Linked DNA regions of Verrucosispora sp. NA02020. The protein of the gene in region 1 interacts with the protein of each later gene in a pairwise test. Links are inferred from orthologs where the notes say so. Each region holds a gene or a part of one and is shown in the gene's direction. Other genes may lie near its edges.

Region 1 (7,462 bases):
GGCCGGGTATACGTGTCGACGAACCTGCTCGGCTCCACCCTGCTGCTGGGCGGAGTCGCGCTGGTCTACGGCACCACCGGAGCGGTCGGACTGGGAGACCTCGCCGGGGCGGCCCGCGACGAGCCGGCCGTGGCGGTGGCCGGCGGCGTGGTGCTGCTCGCCCTGGGCGTCAAGAGCGCGCTGGTCCCGGTGCACGACTGGCTGCCCCGCACCTATCCGGTGGCCTCGCCGGTGGTGGTGGCGCTCTTCTCCGGCCTGCTGACCAAGGTGGGTCTCTACGCCGTCATCCGGATCTACGCGGTGGTGTACGACGGCGACCCGGCGTACCACTGGCTGCTCGGCGTGGTGGCGCTGCTGTCGATGGTGGTCGGCGTGCTCGGCGCGGTCGGCGAGGGCTCGATGCGCCGGATCCTCGTCTTCCACATGGTCAGCCAGATCGGCTACGTGCTGCTCGGCGTGGCGCTGTTCACCGCCGCGAGCCTGGCCGCGGCGGTGTACTACCTGGCCCAGTACGTGCTGGTGAAGGCGGCGCTGCTGCTCTGCGCGGCGGCGGTACGCGCCGGCCGGGGCACCGACCGGCTGGACGGCACCGGTGGCCTCGCCGTGCAGCGCCCCGCGTTGGCCCTGGCCTTCGCCGGCGCGGCGCTGTCGCTGGCCGGACTGCCGCCGTTCTCCGGCTTCCTGGCGAAGTTCCTGTTGCTGCGGGCCGCCGCCGAGGTCGACGCGTGGTGGGCGATGACGGTGGCGGTGCTGGTCAGCCTGGTCACCCTGCTCTCCATGCTGAAGATCTGGAGCGCGTTGTTCACCGGTGAGCCGGCCACCGACGCGGTCACCGGCCGGATCGGGCGGTCGCTGGTCGCCCCGCCGCTGGCCCTGGCCGTGCTCTCGCTGGTCGCGGGGCTGGCCGCGCAGCCGTTGCTGACGGTGGCGGAGACGGCGGCGGACGGACTCCGCGACCCGGCCGGCTACGTGCGGGCGGTGACCGGGCGATGAGCGCGACACCGGCGCTGGCCCGCCGGACGGTGGTACGCCTGGGCCGGATCCTGCGGTTCACCGGCTACTTCGCGGTCCGGCTGGTGCAGGCGAACCTGGCCGTGGCGTGGGAGATCCTCACGCCGGGGTCGCGACTGGAACCGGCGGTGGTGCGGGTGCCGCTGCGGGCCGGCACCGACGTCGAGGTCGCCGCGGTGGCCCTGGCGGTCAGCCTGACCCCGGGCACGCTGACCCTGGCGATCCGGCGGGAGCCCGCGACCCTCTGGGTGCACGGCGTGTACGCCGCCGACCCGGTCGCGTTCCGCCGCGAGGTCACCGAACTGGAGTGGCGGGTGCTCGCCGCGATCCGCCCGGCCACGCACCCGGCCGGCGGCGGCCGACCCGACGACGGCTCCTCCGACGACGGTGGTCCGTCCGAGAACGACCCGCCCGAGACGTGGAGGTCGCGATGATCCTGCTGGACGTGGTGCTGGTGGTCCTGGCGTGCGCGATGGCGGTGGTGATCGGCCGGCTGGTACGCGGACCGACCGACGCCGACCGGGCCGCCGCGCTGGACCTGGGCTTTTTCGTCTTCCTGGCCGCCCTGGCGGTGCTCGCCGCCCGGCTGGACGCGCCGGACCTGCTGGACCTGGTGCTCACCGGGACGCTGGTGAGTTTCCTGGCCACGGTGGCGATGGCCCGGCTGGTGCACCGGGGGCAGCGGTGATCCGCACGGCACTGGCCTGGGCGCTGCTGCTGCTCGGCACCGTCCTGATCTCGATCAGCGCGGTGGGCCTGGTCCGCCTGCCCGACGTCTACCACCGGATGAACGCGGTCGCCAAGGCTGCCAGCCTCGGCCTCAGTTGTGTGCTGTTCGGGGTGCTGCTGCTGATCCCGAGCGTGCGTACCGCCGTGGTGGTGCTGGTGGCGGTCGGCCTGCAACTGTTCACCGCCCCGGTGGGTGGCTACGCGCTGGCCCGCGCGGCGTACCGGGCCGGTGCGCCGCTGGCCCCGATCACCCGCTACGACGAGCTCGACGGCCGGGTCGGCGACGGTCGCCCCGACACCGGCTGACGGGGTACTGGGCGACGGTGCCCGAGGGGTCGCGGTACACTGCCGGTCATGGCCGGAGTCTTCCTGCTTCTTACCGAGCCGTGCTGATGCGCTGACGGCGCGACAGCACGGCGGCCCCTCCTGTGCGAGGGGCTTTTTCGTGCCCGCCGGGGCCCGGGGCGGGCCGCCGAGCACGGACACGAGACCAGCCAGCACGGAGAAGACCCCGCCGGTCGACGCGAGGAGAAGGCCATGACCGAGGCAGCCGCCAACGACACCCCACCGTTCCGGTACACCGCCGTGCTGGCCGACGAGATCGAACGCCGCTGGCAGGATCACTGGGAACGCGAGGGCAGCTTCCACGCGCCGAACCCGTCCGGCCCGCTGGCCGACCCCGCCCACCCGCGCTCCGGCGCCGAGAAGCTGTACGTGCTGGACATGTTCCCGTACCCGTCCGGCGCGGGACTGCACGTCGGGCACCCGCTGGGCTACATCGGCACCGACTGTTACGCCCGCTACCAGCGGATGGCCGGGCGCAACGTGCTGCACGCGATGGGCTTCGACGCGTTCGGCCTGCCCGCCGAGCAGTACGCGGTGCAGACCGGCACGCACCCCCGGACAACCACCGAGGCGAACATCGAGCGGTACCGGGAGCAGCTGCGGCGGCTGGGACTGGCCCACGACCAGCGGCGCTCGGTGGCCACCATCGACACCGACTTCTACCGCTGGACTCAGTGGATCTTCCTGCAGATCTTCAACTCCTGGTACGACCGCCAGGCCGGTCGGGCCCGCCCGATCAGCAAGTTGATCGCCGAGTTCGCCGGCGGTACCCGGCGTACCCCGGACGGCCGCCCGTGGGCCGAGCTGTCGTCCGCCGAGCGTCGCGCGATCGTCGACGACCACCGCCTGGCGTACGTGTCGCAGGCGCCGGTGAACTGGTGCCCCGGGCTGGGCACGGTGCTGGCCAACGAGGAGGTCACCGCCGACGGTCGCTCCGAGCGCGGCAACTTCCCGGTCTTCAAGCGCAACCTGAAGCAGTGGATGATGCGGATCACCGCGTACGGTGACCGGCTGCTGGACGACCTGGACAAGCTGGACTGGCCGGAGCCGATCAAGCTCATGCAGCGCAACTGGATCGGCCGATCCACCGGTGCGCACATCGACTTCCCGACCCCCACCGCGCCGATCCGGGTGTTCACGACCCGGCCGGACACCGTCTTCGGGGCCACCTACATGGTGCTGGCACCCGAGCACGAGCTGGTCGACGCGCTGGTGCCGGCGGCCTGGCCGGAGGGGACCCGGGACGCGTGGACCGGTGGGCACACCGATCCCCGGGCAGCCGTCGAGGCGTACCGCAAGGCGGCGGCGGCCAAGACCGACGTCGAGCGGCAGGCCGACACCAAGGAGAAGACCGGCGTCTTCATCGGCGCGTACGCAGTCAACCCGGTCACCGGTGGGCAGGTGCCGATCTTCATCGCCGACTACGTGCTGGCCGGCTACGGCACCGGCGCGATCATGGCGGTACCCGCGCAGGACGAGCGGGACTGGGAGTTCGCCGATCTCTTCGAGCTGCCGATCGTGCGTACCGTGCAGCCGCCGGAGGGCTTCGACGGCACCGCGTACACCGGGGAGGGGCCGGCGATCAACAGCGCCGCGCCCGACCGCGACCTGGACCTGAACGGACTGGGGGTGGCCGACGCCAAGGCCCGCATCATCGCCTGGCTGGAGTCCACCGGCGCCGGTCGGGGCGCGGTGACCTACCGGCTGCGGGACTGGCTGTTCAGCCGGCAGCGGTACTGGGGCGAGCCGTTCCCGATCGTCTACGACGCCGACGGTGCCGCGATCGCGCTGCCGGAGGAGATGCTGCCGGTCGAACTGCCCGAGGTGGACGACTTCTCGCCGCGCACCTTCGACGCCGACGACGCCGACAGCGACCCGGAGACGCCGCTGTCGCGCCGCCGCGACTGGGTCGAGGTCGAGCTGGACCTGGGTGACGGGCCGAAGCGGTACACCCGGGAGACCAACGTGATGCCGCAGTGGGCCGGCTCCTGCTGGTACGAGCTGCGTTACCTGGACCCGACCAACGAGGGACGGTTCGTCGACGCGGAGAACGAGCGGTACTGGATGGGGCCGCGCGGCGAGGGCGACTGCGGTGGCGTGGACCTGTACGTCGGCGGCGCCGAGCACGCCGTGCTGCACCTGCTGTACGCCCGGTTCTGGCACAAGGTGCTGTTCGACCTGGGGCACGTGTCGTCGTTCGAGCCGTTCCGCAAGCTGTTCAACCAGGGCTACATCCAGGCGTACGCGTACACCGACGCCCGGGGCGCCTACGTCCCGGCCGAAGAGGTCGTCGAGCGCGACGGCGACTGGTTCCTGGGCGACGTCCAGGTCAACCGCGAGTACGGCAAGATGGGCAAGTCCCTGAAGAACGTGGTCACCCCGGACGAGATGTGCGCCGCGTACGGCGCCGACACGTTCCGGGTCTACGAGATGTCGATGGGGCCGCTGGAGGTGTCCCGCCCGTGGGAGACCCGGGCGGTGGTCGGCTCGTACCGGTTCCTGCAGCGGGTCTGGCGGGCGGTCGTCGACGAGCAGACCGGCGAGTCGCGGGTCACCGACGAACCGGCCGACCAACAGACCCGCCAGTTGCTGCACCGGGTGATCGACGGCGTCCGGGGCGACATGGAGGGCATCCGGTTCAACACCGCGATCGCCAAGCTGATCGAGCTGACCAACGCGGTGACCAAGCTGGCGACGACCCCGCGCGAGGTGGCCGAACCGCTGGTGCTGATGGTGGCGCCGCTGGCCCCGCACATCGCCGAGGAACTGTGGCGGCGGCTGGGTCACCAGACCTCCCTGACGTACGCGGACTTCCCGGTCGCCGACCCGGCGCTGCTGGTCGCCGAGACCGTCACCTACCCGGTGCAGGTCAACGGCAAGGTCCGGGGCCGGGTCGAGGTGCCGGCCGACGCCGCCGAGGACGACGTGCGTTCCGCCGCGCTGGCAGCGGTGGCGGGGGTGCTGGCCGGCAAGGAACCGCGCAAGGTCATCGTGATCCCCGGCCGGATGGTGTCCGTCGTCGCCTGACGCTGTTGGCGAGCTGTCGGTGTAGGTGAGCTGTTGTTGGTGAAAGGAAGGGTCCCCTGCTAACGCCTCGTGCATAGCAGGGGACCCTTTCTAACGTTCGAACGCCGTGCTCGGTGCGGCGGCCGAGCCCTCCAGTGCACGGTATGCGGGCGCGCGTGCGGTGCGAGCCGGCGCTGCGGCGGGCACCCGTGGGGCCACGTGGGCGGGAAGAAGACGTGCCGCACGCTCCGGCGCTACGAAGGCGGCGTCTTCGAGTTCCCGGGGTGCGGCGGCTCGTCACAAGGTCGTGCTCGATCCGGGATTGAGTGGTCTCGTGCTGACACCGAGGCCACTCGATCCAGGATCGAGCGTGATCATGGAGCGCGATGCGGCGAGAGCGGGGGCGCGGCACGATCGCGCTTGCCGAGTTGTTAGCAGGGGTCCCCTGCTATACGCGAGGCGTTAGCAGGGGACCCCTCCTTACATCTGGGTGGTGCGGCGTCGGCGTTCGGCGAGCCACCAGCGGGTGAGCAGCACCGCGCTGGCGATGAAGCCGAGCGCGGCGGGGGTGGCGGCGAGCCAGTTGACCTCGCCGGGACTGGTGACGGCGGCGCCGACGGCGGCGTAGCCGAACGCCGACGGGGCGGAGGCGATCACGCTGCCGACGAGGAACGGCAGGATTCGCGCGCCGGTGGTGCCGTAGCCGTAGCTGACCAGGCCGTAGCCGGAGATCGGCAGCAGCCGCACGGTGATCACCCCGAGCACGCTCTGCCGGGTGAACCAGCGATCCAGTCGGGCCAACCGGCCCCGGACGCGCTCGGCGACGAACTCCCGCCCGAGCACCCGGCCGACGGTGAAGCCGATCGCCGCCGCCAGCAGGGCGGCCCCCAGCGCGTACGCGGCACCCTCCAGGGCGCCGAAGAGCGCGCCCGCGGCGAGCGTGATGAACGTACGGGGGACCAGTGCCACCAGCAGCAGCGCGCCGCCGAGGACTCCGGCGACCGGGGCGAGACCGCCCAGTCGGTCGCCGAACTGCGGCAGCGCCGTCGGGTCGGGGTGGGGGACCAGGATCAGGGTCACCCCGAACCCGGCGATCAGGAGTAGCAGCAGGCCGAACCGGACGACCGACGGTGTGGTGGCGACCGGCTGCACCGATCGCCAGTACCGTGCGAGCCGCCGGACGGCCGGGGTCATGCCCGGGCGGCGGCCACCGCGGCCCGACGTTCGGCCCGCAGCCGGTCGGCCCAGGTGTCGTCGAGCGGCGGAAGCTGCTGTGCGCCGGTGGCCCAGCGCAGCAGCAGGTCGGCCAGGGCCGGGTTGCGGGCCAGCGCCGGACCGTGGGAGTACGTGCCGAGCAGCTTGCCGCGCCACGCGCCCTCGGTGGCGCCGTCGTTGCCGATCCCGGCGGTGACCCGGGCCAGCGGGGAGACCTCGGCACCGAGACGGGTACGGCCGCCGTGGTTCTCGAAGCCGGTCAGCGGAGGCAGGCCGAGTCGGGCGTCGATGTCACCGGCCAGCTCGCCGACGGCCCGGGTCTCGCCCCGGTCGGAGGAGAGGTCGAGCAGTTCCAGGCCGCGGTACTGGGTGCCCTTGGCGAAGAACGACGTGCCGAGCAGTTGGTATCCGGCGCAGACGCCGAACACCACCGAGCCCTGGGCGACCGCCCGGTGCAGGCCGCCGTCGGTGAGCAGCCGCTGGGCGCCGAGCGCCTGCGGGCCGTCCTCGCCGCCGCCGATGAGGTAGATGTCGGCGGTGGTGGGCATCGGCTGGTCGGAGCGGACCTCCAGCACCTCGATCGGGAAGCCGCGCTGCTGTGCCCGCCGGGCCAGGATCAGCATGTTGCCCCGGTCGCCGTAGGTGGAGAGCAGGTCGGGGTAGATCCAGACGATGCGCAGGGTCTCAGTTGACACGGTCCAACTCCGCTCGGATGTCCTGGAAGGCGGTGTAGTTCGCGATGACCTCCAGCCGCCCCGGCGGCACCGCCCGGATGGCGTCGTCGAACGTGCGGACGTGCTGGAACGGCACGCCGTTGACGTCCAGCCGGACCGCCAGGTCGTACGCGCGGTCGCCGGTGATGAGCACCTGACGTCCGCGTAGCGGGGCGAAGTCGACGTCGAAGAGCCAGGAGGTGTCCAACCCGTCGGGGTCGCGGGCGTTGATGGAGAGCAGGGTCGCGGTGTGCTCGGCCATGTCGAACGCCTCCAGCCAGCTGGCCGGGTTCTTCGCCAGCAGCAGCCGGACCAGCCGACCGTCCCGCTCGACCTGGGCGTACCGTCCGGCGACCGAGGTGACGTCGCCGAGGCGGGGGACCGCGTCGAACGGGCGTACGCCGAACTCGGCGGCCAGGGCCAGCGCGGTGGCCGCGTTACCG
Region 2 (7,004 bases), 3.8 Mb from region 1 along the record:
GGCTTCGGCACGTACCGGGCGGTGCAGCCGGAGGACGCGCGGGCGTTGCTGGGCACGGTGGTGGAGGCGGTCGGAGTACCGACCGTGGTGCACTGCTGTGCCCCGGACGTACCGCTGAACCTGATCCGGTCCACCGGCGCGGCCGGCGTCGCCCTCGACCTGGACCTGGTCACCGACCTGGACGCGCTGGGCGAGGCGATCGACGCCGGGCTGGGCCTCTTCGCCGGTGCCGCGCCGGGCACCGCCCCGGCCGGTCGCGCACCGACCTCGGCCCAGGTCGCCGACCGGGTCCGCACCCTGTGGGACCGGCTCGGCTTCCCGCGTCGCCGACTCGCCGGGCAGGTGGTGGTCACGCCCGCGTGCGGCCTGGCGGGCGCCACCCCGGCGTACGCCCGCGCGGTCCTGTCCGCCTGCCGCGACGCGGGGCGCCGGATCGTCGAGGAGTGAGGTTTCGGCGCGCTGCGCGGGGGCAGCAAGCCGGGCATGATCGGACGACTGCGTTCCACCGTGATCGATTGCCCCGACCCGCGCGCCCTGGCCGGCTTCTACGCCGAGCTGCTCGGCCTGCCGCTGATCGAGGAGGACTGCGACGGCGACGAGTGGGTGGTGCTGGGTGGGCACCCCGGCCACCAACCCCGGATCGCGTTCCAGCAGGCACCCGACCTGCGCCCACCGACCTGGCCCGACCCGGAACGGCCGCAACAGTTCCACCTCGACGTGACCGTGGAGGACATCGAGGTCGCTGAGCGGGCCGCGCTGGCCCTGGGCGCGCGGCGGCTGCCGGGGGAGGGCGAGGGCTTCCGGGTCTACGCCGACCCGGCCGGACACCCGTTCTGCCTCTGCTGGGAGAGCTGACCGTCGCGCGTGGGAGATCCGGCCGTCGCGCCGGCCCGCCCGAGCGGGCATGATCACCAGCATGATCAGTCCTGTGCCCGGGTGGGCCGCCGGCTCGCTCCTCGGACTCGCCTACGGTGACGCCCTGGGCAAGCCCACCGAGTTCCTCACGCTGGCCGAGATCGAGCGACGGTACGGTCCGACCGGCCCCCGGGAACTGGTCGGCGACCCGGCGTTGGTCACCGACGACACCCAGATGGCGCTCGCGGTCGGCTGGGCACTGCACGACGCGTCCGCGTACACGCCCGAGGTCGTCGAGCCGTTGCTGCGGCAGCGCTTCCTGGCCTGGGCGGCCAGCCCGGACAACAACCGCGCGCCCGGGATGACCTGCCTGCGGGCCTGCGCCGAGCTGTCCCGAGGACTGCCCTGGCAGCAGGCGACCCAGGCCGGTTCGAAGGGCTGTGGGGCGAACATGCGGGTCACCCCGGTCGGTCTGCTCGACGTCGACCTCGACACCGTCGCCGGACTGGCCCAGCTCCAGGCCGGACTGACGCACGGGCACCCGACCGGCCTGGCGGCCAGCGAACTGACCGCGTACGCGGTGCGGCTGCTGGTCGACGGCGCGGCGCTGGCCGAGTTGCCCGGCCGGCTCACCGTGCGGGCCCACGAGCAGCGCGAGGTCTACCGGGGCGACTGGCTCGGCGACCTCTGGCAACGCCCCGGCGTGCGGACGCCGCAGGAGTTCATCGCCCGGGGGTGGGACGAGTGCCTGCGGGTGCTGGCCCGGCTCGACGCGGCCCTCGCCGGCCCGGACGACGGCGGCGACCCGTGCCGCTGGACCGGTGAGGGCTGGGTCGCCGAGGAGGCGTTGGCGACCGCGCTCTACTGCGCCGTCCGGCACGCCGACGACCCGGTGGGCGCGCTGACCCGGGGTGCGCGGACCGCCGGTGACTCCGACTCGATCGCCGCGCTCGCCGGGGCGTTCGTCGGTGCCGCCGTGGGTGCCGCCGCCTGGCCCGCCGACTGGGCAGGTCGCATCGAGTACGCCGACCAACTCGCCGCCCTCGCCGCCGCCTGGCAGCGCTGACCGGCACGAACCGGTGGGGTTCCCGGTGAACTGTCCGACCCGCCGGATACCGTGCCGGGGTGCCCATCACAGGAGGTCGCGGGGTGTCCGAGGAAGCCATCGGCGAGCAGGTCAGCGCGGCGCAGGAGGCGGCGGCCGGTGCCGAGCCGACCCCGCAGGCACGGGAGCGGCACGCCACGCTGAGCCAGGAGCTGACCGAGCACCAGTACCGCTACTACGTGCTCGACGCGCCGACCGTCTCGGACGCCGATTTCGACCGGCTGCTGCGGGAGCTGGAGGCGCTGGAGGAGGAGTTCCCGGCGCTGCGCACCCCGGACTCGCCGACCCAGCGGGTCGGCGGCACCTTCTCCACCGACTTCGCCCCGGTGGCACACGCCGAACGGATGATGTCGCTGGACAACGCGTTCGCCGACGAGGAGCTGGCGGCGTGGGCCGAACGGGTCGAGCGGGACGCCGGCGGTCCGGTGCCCTACCTGTGCGAGCTGAAGGTCGACGGGCTGGCGATCAACCTCACCTACGAGTCGGGTCGGCTGGTGCGGGCGGCGACCCGGGGCGACGGCCGCACCGGTGAGGACGTCACCGCCAACGTGCGCAGCATCCGGGACGTGCCCGGCCGGTTGACCGACTCGGCGGAGTTCGGGCCGGTCCCCGAGCTGATCGAGGTGCGCGGCGAGATCTACTTCCCGGTCGCCGCCTTCGCCGACCTGAACGCGGGCCTGGTCGAGCAGGGCAAGGCGCCGTTCGCCAACCCGCGTAACGCCGCCGCCGGCAGCCTGCGCCAGAAGGACCCACGGATCACCGCGTCCCGGCCGCTGTGCCTGGTGGTGCACGGCATCGGTGCCCGGCGCGGCTTCCAGCCGGCCACCCAGTCCGAGTCGTACTCCGCGCTGCGGGCCTGGGGGCTGCCGACCAGCGACCGCTGGCGGGTGGTGCCCGACCTGGCCGGCGTCCGGGACTACATCGCGCACTACGCCGCGCACCGGCACGACGTGGAGCACGAGATCGACGGCGTGGTGGTCAAGGTCGACCCGGTGCCGATCCAGGGCCGGCTCGGCTCGACCAGCCGGGCGCCCCGCTGGGCGATCGCCTTCAAGTATCCGCCCGAGGAGGTCAACACCACGCTGCTCGACATCGAGGTCGAGGTGGGACGGACGGGTCGGGTCACGCCCCGGGCGCTGCTCCAGCCGGTGAAGGTGGCCGGCTCCACCGTCGCGTACGCGACCCTGCACAACGCCCGCGAGGTGGAGCGCAAGGGGGTGCTGATCGGCGACACGGTGGTGATCCGCAAGGCCGGCGACGTGATCCCCGAGGTGCTCGGCCCGGTGGTCGAGCTGCGTCCGCCCGACGCCCGGGCGTTCGTGATGCCCACCGTCTGCCCGGCCTGTGGCACCCCGCTCGCCCCGGCGAAGGAGGGCGACGTCGACATCCGTTGCCCCAACTCGCGCAGTTGTCCGGCGCAGTTGCGCGAACGGGTCTACCACCTGGCCGGGCGCAAGGTCTTCGACATCGAGGCGCTCGGCTACAAGAGCGCCGCCGCGCTGCTCGACGCGCAGGTCATCACCGACGAGGGCGACCTCTTCTCGCTCGACGCCGAGCAGTTGGCCCGCTCGCCGTTCTTCGTCAACAAGGACGGCAGCCTCGGCAGCAACGCGGTCAAGCTGCTCGACAACCTCGCCGTCGCCAAGGAACGCGAGCTGTGGCGGGTGCTGGTGGCCCTCTCGATCCGGCACGTCGGGCCGACCGCCGCGCAGGCACTCGCGCGGCACTTCCGGTCGGTCGAGGCGATCGACGCCGCGTCCGAGGAGGAACTCTCCTCCGTCGACGGAGTCGGCCCCACCATCGCGGTGAGCATCCGGGAGTGGCTCGCCGTCGACTGGCACCGCGAGGTGATCCGCAAGTGGGCCGACGCGGGCGTCCGGATGGCCGAGGAGGCGCAGGGGGAGGGCCCGCGTCCGCTGGAGGGGGTGACCGTGGTGGTCACCGGGACCCTGTCCGGTCACTCGCGCGACCAGGCCGCCGAGGCGATCCAGTCCCGGGGCGGCAAGGTCAGCGGCTCGGTGTCGAAGAAGACCGGCTTCGTGGTGGTCGGCGACAATCCCGGGTCCAAGGCGGACAAGGCGGCCGGGCTCAAGGTGCCGATCCTCGACGAGGAGGGCTTCCAGGTGCTGCTCGACTCCGGCCCGGAGGCGGCCCGCGCGGTGGCCCGCGTCGAGGAGTGAAGCGGCACTTGCCGATCTTGCGGGGACTCGCCCGGATACCAACTTAATTACGACTACGACCGATTCGTGGCTGTCGTACCTTGTTTTCGGCCGTCGAGGGCGTTTCATGGGGACACGGTGCGTAAACCCACGCGTCGTGTCCTGTAGCGGGAGGTGTGATGGAGCCGCCCGATCCGCGCAACCTCGTCCCGCCCGGGCGCACCGCGCCGTTCTCGGTCTTCGTCGGCCTCGTGCTGGTCGTGGCCGTGCTGCTCTCCGTCGGGCCGATGGTCTCGTTCGCCGGAACGCTGCCCGACCTGCCGGCGGCGTTCTGGACGATGGCCGTGCTCGCCGTCGCCTGCGACGCGCGCCCGTTCCTGCCGCCCGGCCGGCGGCCCTCCTCGTCCGCGGTCTTCCCGTCGACCTGCTTCACCTTCGCCATCCTGCTCGGCTGGGGTCTCGGCCCGGCAGTCGCGGTGCAGGCGGTCGCCGTGCTGGTCTCCGGAGCCCGGATGCGGCACACCCCCTGGCGGGTCGCCTTCAACGCCGGGCAGTACGCCTGCGCGCTGGCCGCCGCGTACGCCGTCACCCGGCTCGGGCCGGGCGGCATCTTCGACGGCGGCCGTCTGGGGTGGACCGACATCGCCGCGATCGGCGGGGCCGGGGTGGCCTGGTTCGTGGTGAACTACGGGCTGGTGACCACGGCCGTCCGACTGCGCTTCGGCGAACGGTGGTGGCCCAACGCCCGCCACGGCCTGCCGTTCGAGCTGCTCTCCACCGGGTCCCTGCTGCTGCTCGCGCCGGTGCTGGTCACCGCCGCGCGGGCCAGTGCCGCCCTGGTGCCGCTGGTCCTGGTGCCGCTGTTCGCCGTCTACCGGATGGCCCGGCTCACCGTGGAACAGCACCAACTCGCCGCCCTCGACCCGCTGACCGGGCTGCCCAACCGAAAGGCGCTGCTCAGCGAGGTCAACGAGCAGGTCCACCGGCACGCCGAGCGCGCCGCACGCGGCGAGCCCGGCGCCCGCCTGGCCCTGCTCCTGATCGACCTGGACCGCTTCAAGAACGTCAACGACGCCCTCGGGCACGCCGTCGGCGACCGGCTGCTGGTCGAGGTGAGCGCCCGGCTGACCGACCTGGTGCCGGCGCCGGACCTGGTGGTCCGCCTCGGCGGCGACGAGTTCGCCATCGTGATGACCGGGGTGGACGACGTCACCGAGGCCCGTGCCCTCGCCGACCGGGTGGTGCGGGTCCTCGCCGAGCCGGTGCCGCTGGACGGGCTGCCGCTGGACGTCGGCGGCTCCATCGGCATCGCCCTGTACCCGGAGCACGGCGAGGACTTCGCCACCCTGATGCGCCACGCCGACGTGGCCATGTACGACGCCAAGCACCGCAACGACACGGTCGCCGTCTACACCGCGGAGTCCGACCACAACTCCGCCGAGCGGTTGGGCCTGCTGGCCGACCTGCGGCGGGTGCTGGACGCGGGCGCGGCGGCCCGTTCCGCCGCCGCCACCCCGGGCGAGGCACCCGGGACGCGGGACGGGGACACCACGCCGGTGGTACGCGGCGGGGACGGCGCGGCGCTGACCGCGAGCCCGGTGGTGCGGCAGCGCGGTGCCGGCCGGTGGTTCCGTCGTCGTCACCGGCCGCCGGTGGTCGCGTCCGACGACGAGCTGATCGCCCGGATCGTGACCGGCGCGGACCCGATCCTGCGCCGGACCGCCCGGCCCGTCGACCCGGCGGCGGTCCCCGGCGAGCCGTGGTCCGGACCGGTCGGCGCCCACCGGTCGGGTGACGAGGGCACACCCTTCGCCGGTGCCGCGATCGGCGGTGATCCGGCCGGGGACGCGGGCGAGATCACGATGTACTACCAGCCGCAGGTCGCCATCGCCACCGGCGAGGTGGTCGGGGTCGAGGCGCTGCTGCGGTGGCGGCACCCCCGCCGGGGCATGGTCGACCCGGAGGAACTGATCCGGGTCGCCGAACAGAGTGCGGTGATGCGCCTGCTCACCCGTCGGGTGGTGGACGACGTGGTCGAGCAGTTGGCCAAGTGGTCGGCGGCCGGTCTGGGCCTGCGGGCGGCGCTCAACGTCAGCGTGCGGGACCTGCACACCGGCGAGATCGCCGACCAGATCGCGGACCGGTTGACCCGGTACGGCGTGGCGCCGGAACGGCTGCAACTGGAGATCACCGAGGGTGCGTTGATGGCCGACCCGCGCCGCGTCCTGACCACCATCACCCGCCTGCACCGGATCGGGGTCGGCATCGCACTGGACGACTTCGGCACCGGCTACTCGTCACTGCAACACCTGCGCCGGCTGCCGCTGTCGGAGGTGAAGGTCGACCGGTCCTTCGTCCTCGGGATGACCGAGGACTCCGACGACGCGGCGATCGTCCGGTCGACGATCGAGTTGGGCAAGGCGCTCGGGCTGCGGGTGGTCGCCGAGGGCGTGGAGGACGAGAAGACCTGGCGGATGCTGCACGCGGCCGGGTGTGACGCCGCGCAGGGCTGGTTCTACGCCCGACCGATGCCGGCCGAGGAACTGGTCGCCTGGCTGGGTCGGTACCGACCGGTGCGCCCGCTCGGCGGTCACGACGAGCCGGACGTACCCCGCCGCAGCCCTCGGTGACCCTCGGCCGGGCCGCTGCGACACCGCCGCCCGGCCGGGTTCCCGGGTCGGTGGGCCGGACGCCCCGGGGAGCCGGGGACGGCGGGCCGGGCGCGGAACAATAGACTCGCTCCGGTCACCGCGCGTCGCGTCGCACGCCGCGCGGTGGGCGTACGCAGACGCAGGACAGCCACGAAGGGGGCACCGATGGCCGCCATCTCCCGCGAGGAGGTCGCGCACCTGGCGCGACTGTCGCGGCTCGCCGTGACGGAGGAG

Evidence for each region. The genes of interacting proteins can lie anywhere in the genome.
Region 2: the proteins of leuS (region 1) and ligA interact in binary tests that used the Escherichia coli proteins (3 or more experiments, as listed by UniProt). The link is inferred for Verrucosispora sp. NA02020 from one-to-one orthologs.

Annotation. Positions count from the first base shown.
Region 1 is NZ_CP054923.1:5,474,107-5,481,568, reverse strand. The notes cover bases 1,922-5,312. They hold leuS (leucine--tRNA ligase), read left to right. Parts: upstream 1,922-2,277; coding sequence 2,278-5,112; downstream 5,113-5,312. Other genes in these bases: mnhG (monovalent cation/H(+) antiporter subunit G), read left to right, coding at 1,922-2,046. Also shown: HUT12_RS24350 (proton-conducting transporter membrane subunit), read left to right, coding at 1-993; HUT12_RS24345 (Na+/H+ antiporter subunit E), read left to right, coding at 990-1,445; HUT12_RS24340 (monovalent cation/H+ antiporter complex subunit F), read left to right, coding at 1,442-1,699; more of mnhG, read left to right, coding at 1,696-1,921; HUT12_RS24325 (VTT domain-containing protein), read right to left, coding at 5,572-6,243; HUT12_RS24320 (type 1 glutamine amidotransferase), read right to left, coding at 6,282-7,001; HUT12_RS24315 (MurT ligase domain-containing protein), read right to left, coding at 6,991-7,462.
Region 2 is NZ_CP054923.1:1,679,737-1,686,740, forward strand. The notes cover bases 1,640-4,572. They hold ligA (NAD-dependent DNA ligase LigA), read left to right. Parts: upstream 1,640-2,004; coding sequence 2,005-4,140; downstream 4,141-4,572. Other genes in these bases: HUT12_RS07365 (ADP-ribosylglycohydrolase family protein), read left to right, coding at 1,640-1,921; HUT12_RS07375 (bifunctional diguanylate cyclase/phosphodiesterase), read left to right, coding at 4,299-4,572. Outside these bases: HUT12_RS07355 (methionine synthase), read left to right, coding at 1-447; HUT12_RS07360 (VOC family protein), read left to right, coding at 484-855; more of HUT12_RS07365, read left to right, coding at 917-1,639; more of HUT12_RS07375, read left to right, coding at 4,573-6,749; Asp-tRNA(Asn)/Glu-tRNA(Gln) amidotransferase subunit GatC, read left to right, coding at 6,936-7,004. UniProt on the Escherichia coli protein: DNA ligase that catalyzes the formation of phosphodiester linkages between 5'-phosphoryl and 3'-hydroxyl groups in double-stranded DNA using NAD as a coenzyme and as the energy source for the reaction.